Phytoactinopolyspora mesophila: one gene and its partner. The protein of the gene in region 1 interacts with the protein of each later gene in a pairwise test. Links are inferred from orthologs where the notes say so. Each region holds a gene or a part of one and is shown on either strand. Other genes may lie near its edges.

Region 1 (6,145 bases):
GCCACCTCGTTACGCGGTGTGGCGGTGCAGATCAATGCCTTCAACTTCCCGGTCTGGGGCCCGTTGGAAAAGCTCGCCCCCGCATTTCTCGCCGGTGTGCCCACTCTGGTCAAGCCCGCCAGCCAGACCGCCTATCTGACAGAGAAGCTGGTCGAGCTGATCATCGATTCCGGTCTGCTGCCGGAAGGCTCACTGCAGCTGGTCTGCGGTAGCGCCGGCGATCTGCTCGACCACGTGACCGAGCAGGACCTGGTCGCGTTCACGGGGTCGGCCTCCACCGCGCAACGGCTGCGCTCGCACCCGGCCATCGTCCGGCACGCCACCCGGTTCAATGCCGAGGCGGACTCGCTGAACTTCTCCGTGCTCGGCCCGGATGCCGCACCCGGTTCGGCGGAATTCGACCTGTTCGTCAAACAACTCGTGACCGAAATGACGGTGAAGGCCGGACAGAAGTGCACGGCTATTCGCCGGGCATTCGTACCGGCCGAGCGGATGGATGACGTCTCCGAGGCCGTGCACGAGCGGCTGGCCCGCGTCGTCGTCGGGAGCCCGGCCAACCCTGACGTCCGGATGGGCGCGTTGGCCAGCCTGGAACAGCGCGAGGAGGTCCGCAGGTCGCTGAAGGCCTTGATGGACGTGGGCCGGATCGTATTCGGTGATCCCGAGCGGGTGGACGTGGTCGACGCCGACGCCGAACGAGGCGCGTTCGTGTCGCCGGTGCTGCTTCGCGCCGACGACGCTGGTCGGGCGGAGCCACACCAGGTCGAGGCGTTCGGCCCGGTGTCGACGTTGATGCCCTACACATCGGCGGATGAGGTCGTCGAGCTCGCCGCCCGCGGCGCAGGCAGCCTGGTCGGATCCGTCGTCACCGGAGATACAGACTTCGCGCGGGACGTGGTCCTGGGAGTCGCCCCGTGGCATGGCCGGGTGCTCGTTCTCGATTCGGACAACGCCAAGGAATCCACCGGCCACGGCTCACCGTTGCCGATGCTGGTGCACGGTGGACCAGGCCGGGCCGGCGGCGGCGAGGAACTGGGTGGCATCCGCAGCGTCCTGCACCACATGCAGCGCACGGCCGTGCAGGCATCGCCCAAGGTGCTCGGTGCCGTCACCAACCGGTGGGTCAACGGTGCGCCGCACGCCGACATCGAGACGCACCCGTTCCGCAAGTCTCTGGCCGAGCTGCGCGTCGGCGACACCGTGGTTGGTGGCCCGCGGACGGTGACCCGGGAGGACATCGACCATTTCGCCGAGTTCACCGGCGACAAGTTCTACGCACACACCATCGAGGAAGCCGCGGCGGCGAACCCCTTCTTCGAAGGAATTGTCGCGCACGGATACCTGGTGCTGTCGCTCGCGGCCGGGCTCTTCGTGGACCCGGAGCCGGGCCCGGTGCTGGCCAACTACGGTCTGGAGAATCTCCGATTCCTCACACCGGTGAAACCCGGCGACGAGCTCACCGTGACGCTGACCGCCGCGCAGATCACGCCGCGCGTCGATGCCGACTACGGCGAGGTGCGGTGGAATGCCGACGTCGTCAATGCCGACGGCGAGCTGACCGCCCGCTACGACGTCCTCACCCTGGTGGCGAAGGAGTGGCCGCAATGACCCCCGCAGCCCAAGCGCTGTCCGAACCTGAACTCGAACGACACTTCGAGCAGGTCATCGAGCGCGATCAACGGATCGAGCCGCGCGACTGGATGCCGGACGCATACCGTAAGACACTCGTCCGCCAGGTGGCTCAACACGCGCATTCCGAGATCATCGGGATGCAGCCGGAGGCCAACTGGATCACCCGGGCACCATCGCTGCGGCGTAAAGCGATCCTGCTGGCCAAGGTGCAGGACGAAGCCGGCCACGGTCTCTACCTTTACTCCGCGACCGAGACTTTGGGTGCCGACCGCACCGAGCTGACCGAGAAGCTGATCGACAGCAAGCAGAAGTACTCCTCGATCTTCAATTACCCGACGCTGAACTTCGCCGACGTCGGGGTCATCGGGTGGCTGGTGGACGGTGCAGCCATCTGCAACCAGGTGCCGCTGTGCCGGAGTTCGTTCGGCCCGTACGCGCGCGGCATGGTGCGCATCTGCAAAGAAGAGTCCTTCCACCAGCGGCAGGGCTTCGAGCTGCTGATGACCATGATGCGCGGAACGGATGCGCAGCGGCGCATGGTGCAGGATGCGACCGACCGGTGGTGGTGGCCGTCGTTGATGATGTTCGGCCCGCCGGACCACGATTCCCCGAACACCGCTCAGTCGATGGCGTGGAAGATCAAGCGGCACACCAATGACGAGCTGCGCCAGCGCTTCGTGGACATGACGGTGCCCCAGGCTGAGGCGCTGGGCGTCACGCTGCCGGATCCGGAGATCAGCTGGAACGACGAGCGCGGCCACTACGATTTCGGCGAGATCGACTGGGACGAGTTCAAGCAGGTGATCTCCGGCAACGGCCCCTGCAACGCCGAACGGCTGGCGCACCGTCGTGCGGCGCACGAAGACGGTGCTTGGGTGCGCGAGGCCGCGGCGGCATACGCAGCCAAACAACACACGTGATCATGAGCGGATTCACGTCGCTATAGCGACACGAAACCGCTCATGATCACCGATGAAGGGAGAGGTGAGATGTCGGAGACCGGAGGTACACGCGCCGGCTGGCCGCTGTACGAGGTGTTCGTGCGCAGCAAGCGCGGGCTGAACCACGTGCACGTCGGCTCGCTGCGGTCGGCCGACGCCGAGATGGCTCTGCATCATGCCCGCGATCTGTACACCCGCCGCAACGAGGGTGTGAGCATCTGGGTGGTGAAGTCGTCCGATATCGCCGCGTCGAGCCCGGACGAGAAGGATCCGTTCTTCGCGCCGTCGGCGGACAAGGTCTACCGGCATCCGACGTTCTACGACATTCCCGAGCACGTCCCGCACATGTGAGGCCGGAGATGGGTTTCGACAACGCCTACGAGTCGATCACCGAAGGTGTCGACGACGCCAGGTGGGCATTCGGCACCGGGTTCGAGGACCCGCTGTCCGGTATCGACACGACGCTGCCCGACGGGGTCGATGCGGATGAGCTCGCTACCTACTGCCTGATGCTGGGCGACGACGCGCTGATCATGTCGCATCGGCTCCAGCAATGGTGCACCCGCCTGCCCGAGCTGGAAGAGGAGGTCGCGATCGCCAACATCGCCCTCGACCTGCTCGGCCAGGCCAGGCTGCTGCTGGCCCGCTCGGCCGCGGCGTCCGGTGCTGCCGGCGAGGACCACCTCGCGTTCTTCCGCGACGAGCACGAGTTCCGCAACGTCCGCCTGGCGGAGCTGGAGAACGGCGATTTCGGCGAGCTGATCGCCCGGTTGCTGGTGTTCGCCACCTGGCGGCTGGCCGTGTTCAGCCGGCTCACCGGCTCACCTGATCCGGTGCTGTCGGCGATCGCCGCGAAAGGTGTCAAGGAGCTGAGGTATCACCGCGACTACGTCGCTCAGTGGGCCGTCCGACTGGGCGACGGCACGCCGTACTCGCGGCAGCGGATAGCTGCCGGGCTGGAGACGGTCTGGCCGTACGTCGACGAGCTCTTCACCCACCCTGTTGATCATGGGCAAAAACACCCTTCGGAACCGGCTGGAGAAGTTATCGCCCATGATCAACACGGCGGGGGTGTCGGGGTTGGGATTGATCTGGCGTCGGTGCGTGAGGAGTTCGACGAGGTGCTGGCGCAGGTGTTCCGGGCTGCGACGCTTCAGATTCCCGACGTGTCGCCGTTGCCGGGCGTCGGCGGCCGGGCGGGACGCGACGGCGTCCACACCGAGGCCATGGGATACCTGCTCGCCGAGATGCAAAGCGTCGCCCGAGCCCACCCGGACGGAACCTGGTGATCACCATGGCAGGCAGCGCTACCGGCACCCGGCTCGCCGCTGCGCGGCGGGTGGCCGAAGTCGTCACCGATCCGGAGCTGCCCATGCTCACGCTCGCCGATCTCGGTGTGCTGCGTGATGTGTGTCTCGAGGGCGAGCGCGTCGTCGTGACGATCACACCCACCTACACCGGCTGCCCGGCCATGGACACGATGCGTGATGACCTCGTCTACGTCTTGCGCAAGGCCGGTTACCACGACGTCGAGGTGCGCACCGTCCTGCATCCGCCGTGGAGCACCGACTGGATCAGCGACGAGGGAAAACGAAAACTGGCCGAGCACGGGATCGCGCCTCCGGGCGCAGCTCCTCGAGAGCTCGCCGGGCCGGTGCCGTTGACGCTGGGTCCGACCGTGCGGCGAGTCCGCTGCCCGCGCTGCGACTCCGCCGACACGGAGGAGCTCTCCCGGTTCAGCGCCACGGCGTGCAAGGCGCTGCGCCGCTGCCGCGCGTGCCAGGAGCCGTTCGAACATGTCAAGGAGATCTGAATGGCCACCGCGATCAAGGCTCGACTGCGTGGTGAGTTCCACCCGCTCCGGGTGGCCTCGGTGGACCGGCTGTGCGACGACGCCGTCGCGGTGACCTTCGACGTTCCACCGGAGTTGGCGGAGTTGTATGCGTTCCGGGCCGGTCAGTCGTTGACGCTGCGGCGCCGGATCGACGGCCGGGACGAGCGGCGTTCGTACTCCATCTGCGCGGCGGAGGGGGACCGGCCGCGGATCGGTGTGCGGGAAATCCCGGACGGGTTGTTCTCCAGCTGGCTGGTGCGCGATCTCCGTCCTGGTGACGAGATCGAGGTGGGCACACCCACAGGCGGGTTCACCCCCGACGTCGATACGCCAGGTCACCACGTGCTTCTCGCGGCGGGCTCCGGCATCACCCCGGTGCTGTCGATCGTCGGCAGCGTGCTTCGGCACCCGGACGCCACCGTTACCCTCATCTATGGCAACCGGCGCACCAACACCGTCATGTTCGCCGACGAGCTCGCCGATCTGAAGGACCGCTACCCGGACCGCCTGGAGCTGATTCACGTGCTGTCGCGTGAACCTCGCGAGGCGGACCTGTTCACCGGGCGGCTAGCGCCGGAGAAGGTTCAAACCCTGCTGGACCTGCTCGTCGACGTTCCGCGGGTGGATCACTGGTGGCTGTGCGGGCCGTACGAGATGGTCACCGCCACCGAGGAACTACTCGCGCAGGTGGGGGTGGAGAAGGCACGCATCCACCACGAGCTGTTCTACGTGGACGACGTGCCGCCGCCTGCGCTGCGGCACGAAGAAGCCCCCTTGGAGGGTGAGACGAGCGAGGTGTCCATCATCCTCGACGGCCGTACCACCACAACGACGCTGGACCGCGACACCGCCGTCCTGGACGGTGCCCAACGGGTCCGTCCAGATCTGCCCTTCGCTTGCAAGGGCGGAGTCTGCGGCACGTGTCGCGCCAAGGTGACCGAGGGCGAGGTGGTGATGCGGCGCAACTTCGCACTGGAGGATGCCGAGGTCGAGGACGGATTCGTGCTCACTTGCCAGTCGTTGGTGCGCTCGGAGAAGGTCGTCGTCGACTACGACGCGTAGACCCGCCCCGGTCACCAAGCCCCTCAACCAAATGATCATGTTTGGTGGGTTTTCTCGTCCGTCACCATGACTGCAGGCATGGTGACGCACGAGAAGTCCTGGCAGGGCGCGAGCCATAAGGATGGCTCGGGGACGCAACTCGTGCGCCTTGTGCGCATGTGTGGGAGGCTCAACCAGTGTCCGACCTCACCCTTGCGCACACGGCTGACCTGGCGCCGGCTGACCTGACGACGATCCGCCGGTTGCTCGACGACGCCTTCGACGGCGAGTTCGCCGACGAAGACTGGGACCACGCACTCGGCGGCGTCCACGTGGTGGTCCGGGAGGACGGCGTGATCGTCGCACATGCCTGCGTCGTTCAACGGCGCCTGATCCACCGGGGACTGGCCATCCGCACCGGGTACGTGGAAGCCCTGGCCGTCAATAAGGCCCACCGGCGACGTGGTCATGCCGAGGCCGCCATGACCGCTTCCGAGCGCGTCATCCGAGCTGCATATGACCTCGGCGCGTTGTCCGACGGCACCGGAATCCAGGACTTCTACCAGCGACGAGGCTGGCTCACCTGGAGCGGGCCGACCTGGGTCCTCGCGCCGACCGGCATGGAGCGGACGGCCGACGACGACGGCGGCGTCCTGGTCCTGCCGACCCCTACAAGTCCAGAACTCGACCTCGATGA
Region 2 (4,584 bases), on another replicon or contig:
ATGACGTTAACGAGATGCGTTCATTCCCGGTGATCGACGACGCCACCGCTGAGGTCATCCTCAGCGGCGACACAGTGGCGCCCGAACACTCGTCGTTGGCGGAGGCCGCGCGGGCGATTCGCCGGACCGCGGACCAGCCGGTCCGGCCCAGTGCTGAGCTCGCCCGGCGGATGGCCTCGGGTCAGTTCCACGATGTCGCCGCTGCGCGGTATCCGGCCCGGCGCCGCGGATGGGTGCGCGACATTGTGGCGGCAGCAGGTCCGCGAGCACGCTGGGCCGCCGGCGTGGCAATCGTTTTCACCGGGCTCTCAGGGGCGGTGGCAGCGGGTGCTTTCCCGGATGCCGTGCAGGACCGGGTCCAAACCGTCGTCGAGGCCGTCACGCCGATCAAATTCACCGACGGGGAACACACGGGCGGCGAGATCGCGGAGAACGAGACGGGCGACATCACCGAAGCGCCGGGGAAGAACCCCGCGGGATCACCAGATGGTTCGGGACCAGAGGATCCGGGTGAGCATGGCCGGGAAAATCGGCCGGAGGATCCGGGTGAGCATGGTCGGGAAAATCGGCCGGAGGATCCGGGTGAGCATGGTCGGGAAAATCGGCCGGAGGATCCGGGTGGGCATGGTCGGGAAAATCGGCCGGAGGATCCGGGTGAGCATGGTCGGGAGAACCGGCCGGAGGATCCGGGTGAGCATGGTCGGGAGAACCGGCCGGAGGATCCGGGTGAGCATGGCCGGGAAAATCGGCCGGAGGATCCGGGTGAGCATGGCCGGGAGAACCGGCCAGCTGGTTCGGAGGAGAACGGCCGGCAGAACCAGGGCGGTATCCCGGAGTCACCACCACACAAGACCGACCGTCCTGACCGGGGGAGTTGACCCCGATCAGGACGGCGACCAACGCCCGACGCGCTAACCCCCACCACGCGTCGGGTCATGTTGCGGCCCTGGTTTATCCCCTTGGGCCGGGGCCGCAACCCCTTACCTCCCATCGACCCACCCCACCCTCGTCGGTGATCGACAGTGCGCTGTGGTCGTTGGGCCGCAGCCACACTCCACTGTCGATCACCAATGAGCGACCACAGCGCACTGTCGATCACCGACGAGGGTGGGGGTGATGTGGGGTGGGGGTGATGTGGGGTGGGGGTGATGTGGGGTTGGTTCAGGAGGCGGTCCATCGGTAAAGCTGCTCAGGACGGCCGGTCTGCCCGTAGCGCGGCTCCCGGGAGACCGAGCCCTTCTCGACGAGAAACTCGAGGTATCGCCGGGCCGTGACACGCGCGGTCCCGAGCAGCTCGCCCATTTCGCTGGCCGAGAGGCCGTGTGAGGCTCGGCGGAGTTGCGTTGTCACCGCCTCGAGCGTTTCCGTGCTCATGCCCTTCGGCAACGGCCCGCCGGCGGTGCCCCGGAGGGCGGCTAACGCGCGATCCACATCCTGTTGGGCAGCGGTGCGGCCACCCGACTGGAGGCGCTGCCGGAATTCGGCATAACGTTCCAGCTTGTCGCGGAACGCGGCGAACGTGAACGGCTTGAGCAGGTACTGCACGATGCCGTGTGCGACGGCGGACCGGACGATCTCGATGTCGTGCGCGGACGTCACGGCGATGATGTCCACTGTCCGGCCGTGCGCACGCAGGGTGCGACACACGTCGAGGCCGGTCATGTCCGGCAGATAGAAGTCCAGCAGCACGAGGTCGACGTCGTCCAGGCGGGGGAATCGCAGTGCCTCGGCGCCGCTGTGCGCGATACCCGCGACGGTGAAACCGCGCACGCGCTGGACGTAGCGTGCGTGTGCGTCGGCGATTCGTGGGTCGTCCTCCACCACCAACGTGGCGATCATGGCCCTCGCTCCAGTGTTTGGTCCAGGGCCGGCGGCTCAGGTGCGGCTGCCGGCCGATCGTCGTGGGGACGGGGCAGGCGGACGATGACGGCGGAGCCGCTTTCGTGTTCGACATACGCCTGACCGCCGTATCGGGTGACGATCTGCCGAACGAGCGCCAACCCCAGGCCGCGGCCGGGTGAGACGCGGGTATGGCCGGTGTCCTTGGTCGACCAGCCCCAGGCGAACGCATCGTCGAGATTCGCAGGGTCGAACCCTGGGCCGGAATCGCCAACCCTGATCACCAGTTCGGCCTCGTCGAGCCGCGCGGTCACGGTCACCGCGCGCGGGGGCGGTCCGGTAGCCGCGGCATCCATCGCGTTGTCGACCAGGTTGCCGACGAGTGTGACCAGCTCCCGGGACGGGAGAAACGTATCCGGGACCACAGTGTCGGGAGTGACCGTGAAATCGATGCCGCGCTGATGTGCCTGCGCGGCTTTGCCGAGAAGCAGTGCGGACAGCGCCGGTTCGGTCACCGCGCCGATGAGCTGATCGGCGAGTTGCTGGGTGGACTCGAGTTCGGCCGTGGCGAATTCGACGGCGCGTTCCGGCTCGCCCATTTCGACCATGGTGATGACGGTGTGCAATCGGTTGGCGGCTTCATGGGCCTGAGCCCGGAGCGCGTCGGCGAATCCGCGCGCCGATTCGAGTTCACCCGTCAGCGATTCCAGCTCGGTATGGTCACGCAGCGTGACGACGGCCCCGAGTTCCCGGCCGTCCTTCGAGGTGCGCTGCTGGTTGACGACAAGCACGCGGTCACCGAAGACGTGGAGCTGGTCGCTGACCGGCTCGCCCGCCGTGAGTGTGTCGGCTAACGCGCCGGTGATTCCGAGTTCTCGGACGGTTCGGCCTTCGTGATCGTCGGGTAGGCCAAGCAGGTGGACGGCCTCGTCGTTGGCGAGCACCACCTCGGCATCGGCGTTGAGCACGAGCAGTCCCTCCCGGACCGAGTGCAATACCGCCTCGTGGTGCTCGTACATCCGGGTGATCTCCACGGGTCCTAGTCCCAGCGTCTGCCGGTCGAGCCGGCGGCTGATAGCCAGTGAACCGAGCGCGGCCACGCCGAGTGCGAGCAGCGCAATGCCGATGATGGAGAACAGTCTGGGGCGGAGCTCGTCCCAGATCCTGTCCTGGAGAATCCCGATGGATAGCAGGGCCGCCGGCTCGGCGTCGGCCTCGAGGTAGATCGGAACGACGGCGCGAACGGACGGACCGAGTGTTCCCTGGTAGGTCTCGGTCAAACTCTGTCCGGCCAGCGCGGGCTCCACGGTGCCGAGGAACTGCTCGCCGATTCGGTCCGGGGTCGGGTGCGAGTATCTGGTGCGGTCGGTGCCCATGAACACGATGAAGTCGGTGCCGGTGGCCACCCGGACCGACTCGGCCAGCGGTTGCAGCGAGGCGGCCGGATTGCCGTCGGCGAGAGCCGTGTGCACGTCCGGGAGTTCGGCCAGTGCGTGAGCCAAACTCAGGGCACGACGCTCTGCTTCCGCCTCGCTGTCATGGCGGGCGTTGAGGTAGGCGAGAACCCCTCCGGCGATGACAAGGAGGAGAATCAGCGCCAGTTGGAGGGCGAAGAGCTGTTGCGCCAGGCTCCTCGGGAGCAGGGACCGCGCCCGTCCGGGGACGCGATCCCTGAGCCGCGTGTTCATGCGTTCAAGTGTGGCAGGAAGCGGGCACACGGGGTCCGGCTTCTCGATTCAGAAGCTGATTCCCATCGCCCAAGCGCCCAGCAGCATCACAGCGCCGGTGATCAGCACGACACCGATCAGGTTGAGCCAGAACCCGGCCCGGATCATCTGGCCCATCGTCACCCGGCCGGTTCCGAAGATGATCGCGTTCGGCGGGGTGCCGACCGGAAGCATGAAGCTGCAGGTAGCGGCGATGGCTGCGGGCACCAGCAGAAGGAGCGGGTCGAGGCCCAGTCCGACCGCCACTCCACCCAGGACCGGCAGGAAGGTTGCTGCGGTGGCGGTGTTGCTGGTCAGTTCTGTCAAGAGAAGCACGACGAGGCAGATGGCCGCGATGAGCAAGACCGTGGGCAGCCCACCGAGTTCGCCGACCTTGATGCCGATGTACGTGCTCAGTTCGGTGTCCTGGACTGCTTTGGCCAAACTCAGGCCGCCGCCGAACAGCAGCAGCACGCCCCACGGAATGCCGGCTTGAGCCGTGCGCCAGTCGAGTGTTCCTTCGGCTCGCCGGAACGACGTCGGGATCAAGAACAGAGCGACGGCGGCTGCGATGGCGATACTGGCATCACTCAGGTTGGCCATGAACGGCAACGCCGAGGTCAGCGGTTCGAAGCCGGTGATCTGCTCCCGGAACACCCACAGAGCGGCCGTGCCGACGAAGATGACCAGCACGTTCCACTCGCCGCGTGACATCCGGCCCAGCTTGCTCAGCTCACTCTGGATGACCTGCCGGCCCCCGGCGATCTCGGCAATCTTCGTCGGGTAGAACACCCGGGTGAGCAGGACCCAGGCGATCGCCAGGAAGACGGCCGACAATGGCACGCCGATCTTCATCCAGTCCGCGAAGCTGATCGAGAAGCCGTAGTTCTGTTCCACGAAGCCGGCCATGATCAGATTCGGCGGGCTGCCGATCAACGTCGACGTACCGCCGATGGTGGCGGCATACGCGATCGCGAGGATGAGGCAGACGCCGAAGTTGCGGACGTTCTTTCTCGACTCCTCGCTGCCATCGCCGGTT

Evidence for each region.
Region 2: the proteins of paaC (region 1) and F7O44_RS00450 interact in binary tests that used the Escherichia coli proteins (3 or more experiments, as listed by UniProt). The link is inferred for Phytoactinopolyspora mesophila from one-to-one orthologs.

The regions. Positions count from the first base shown.
Region 1 is NZ_WLZY01000013.1:120,373-126,517, reverse strand. What follows is about bases 1,921-4,897. They hold paaC (1,2-phenylacetyl-CoA epoxidase subunit PaaC), read left to right. Parts: upstream 1,921-2,932; coding sequence 2,933-3,862; downstream 3,863-4,897. Other genes in these bases: paaE (1,2-phenylacetyl-CoA epoxidase subunit PaaE), read left to right, coding at 4,387-4,897; paaD (1,2-phenylacetyl-CoA epoxidase subunit PaaD), read left to right, coding at 3,868-4,386; paaB (1,2-phenylacetyl-CoA epoxidase subunit PaaB), read left to right, coding at 2,622-2,924; paaA (1,2-phenylacetyl-CoA epoxidase subunit PaaA), read left to right, coding at 1,921-2,552. Also shown: phenylacetic acid degradation bifunctional protein PaaZ, read left to right, coding at 1-1,608; more of paaA, read left to right, coding at 1,605-1,920; more of paaE, read left to right, coding at 4,898-5,469; F7O44_RS26700 (GNAT family N-acetyltransferase), read left to right, coding at 5,646-6,145. UniProt on the Escherichia coli protein: Component of 1,2-phenylacetyl-CoA epoxidase multicomponent enzyme system which catalyzes the reduction of phenylacetyl-CoA (PA-CoA) to form 1,2-epoxyphenylacetyl-CoA. The subunit C may be essential for structural integrity of the alpha subunit.
Region 2 is NZ_WLZY01000001.1:109,361-113,944, forward strand. The notes cover bases 1-3,000. They hold F7O44_RS00450 (response regulator), read right to left. Parts: upstream 1,840-3,000; coding sequence 1,162-1,839; downstream 1-1,161. Other genes in these bases: F7O44_RS00445 (hypothetical protein), read left to right, coding at 1-878; F7O44_RS00455 (sensor histidine kinase), read right to left, coding at 1,836-3,000. In the rest of the region: more of F7O44_RS00455, read right to left, coding at 3,001-3,527; F7O44_RS00460 (SLC13 family permease), read right to left, coding at 3,576-4,584. UniProt on the Escherichia coli protein: Member of the two-component regulatory system DpiA/DpiB, which is essential for expression of citrate-specific fermentation genes and genes involved in plasmid inheritance.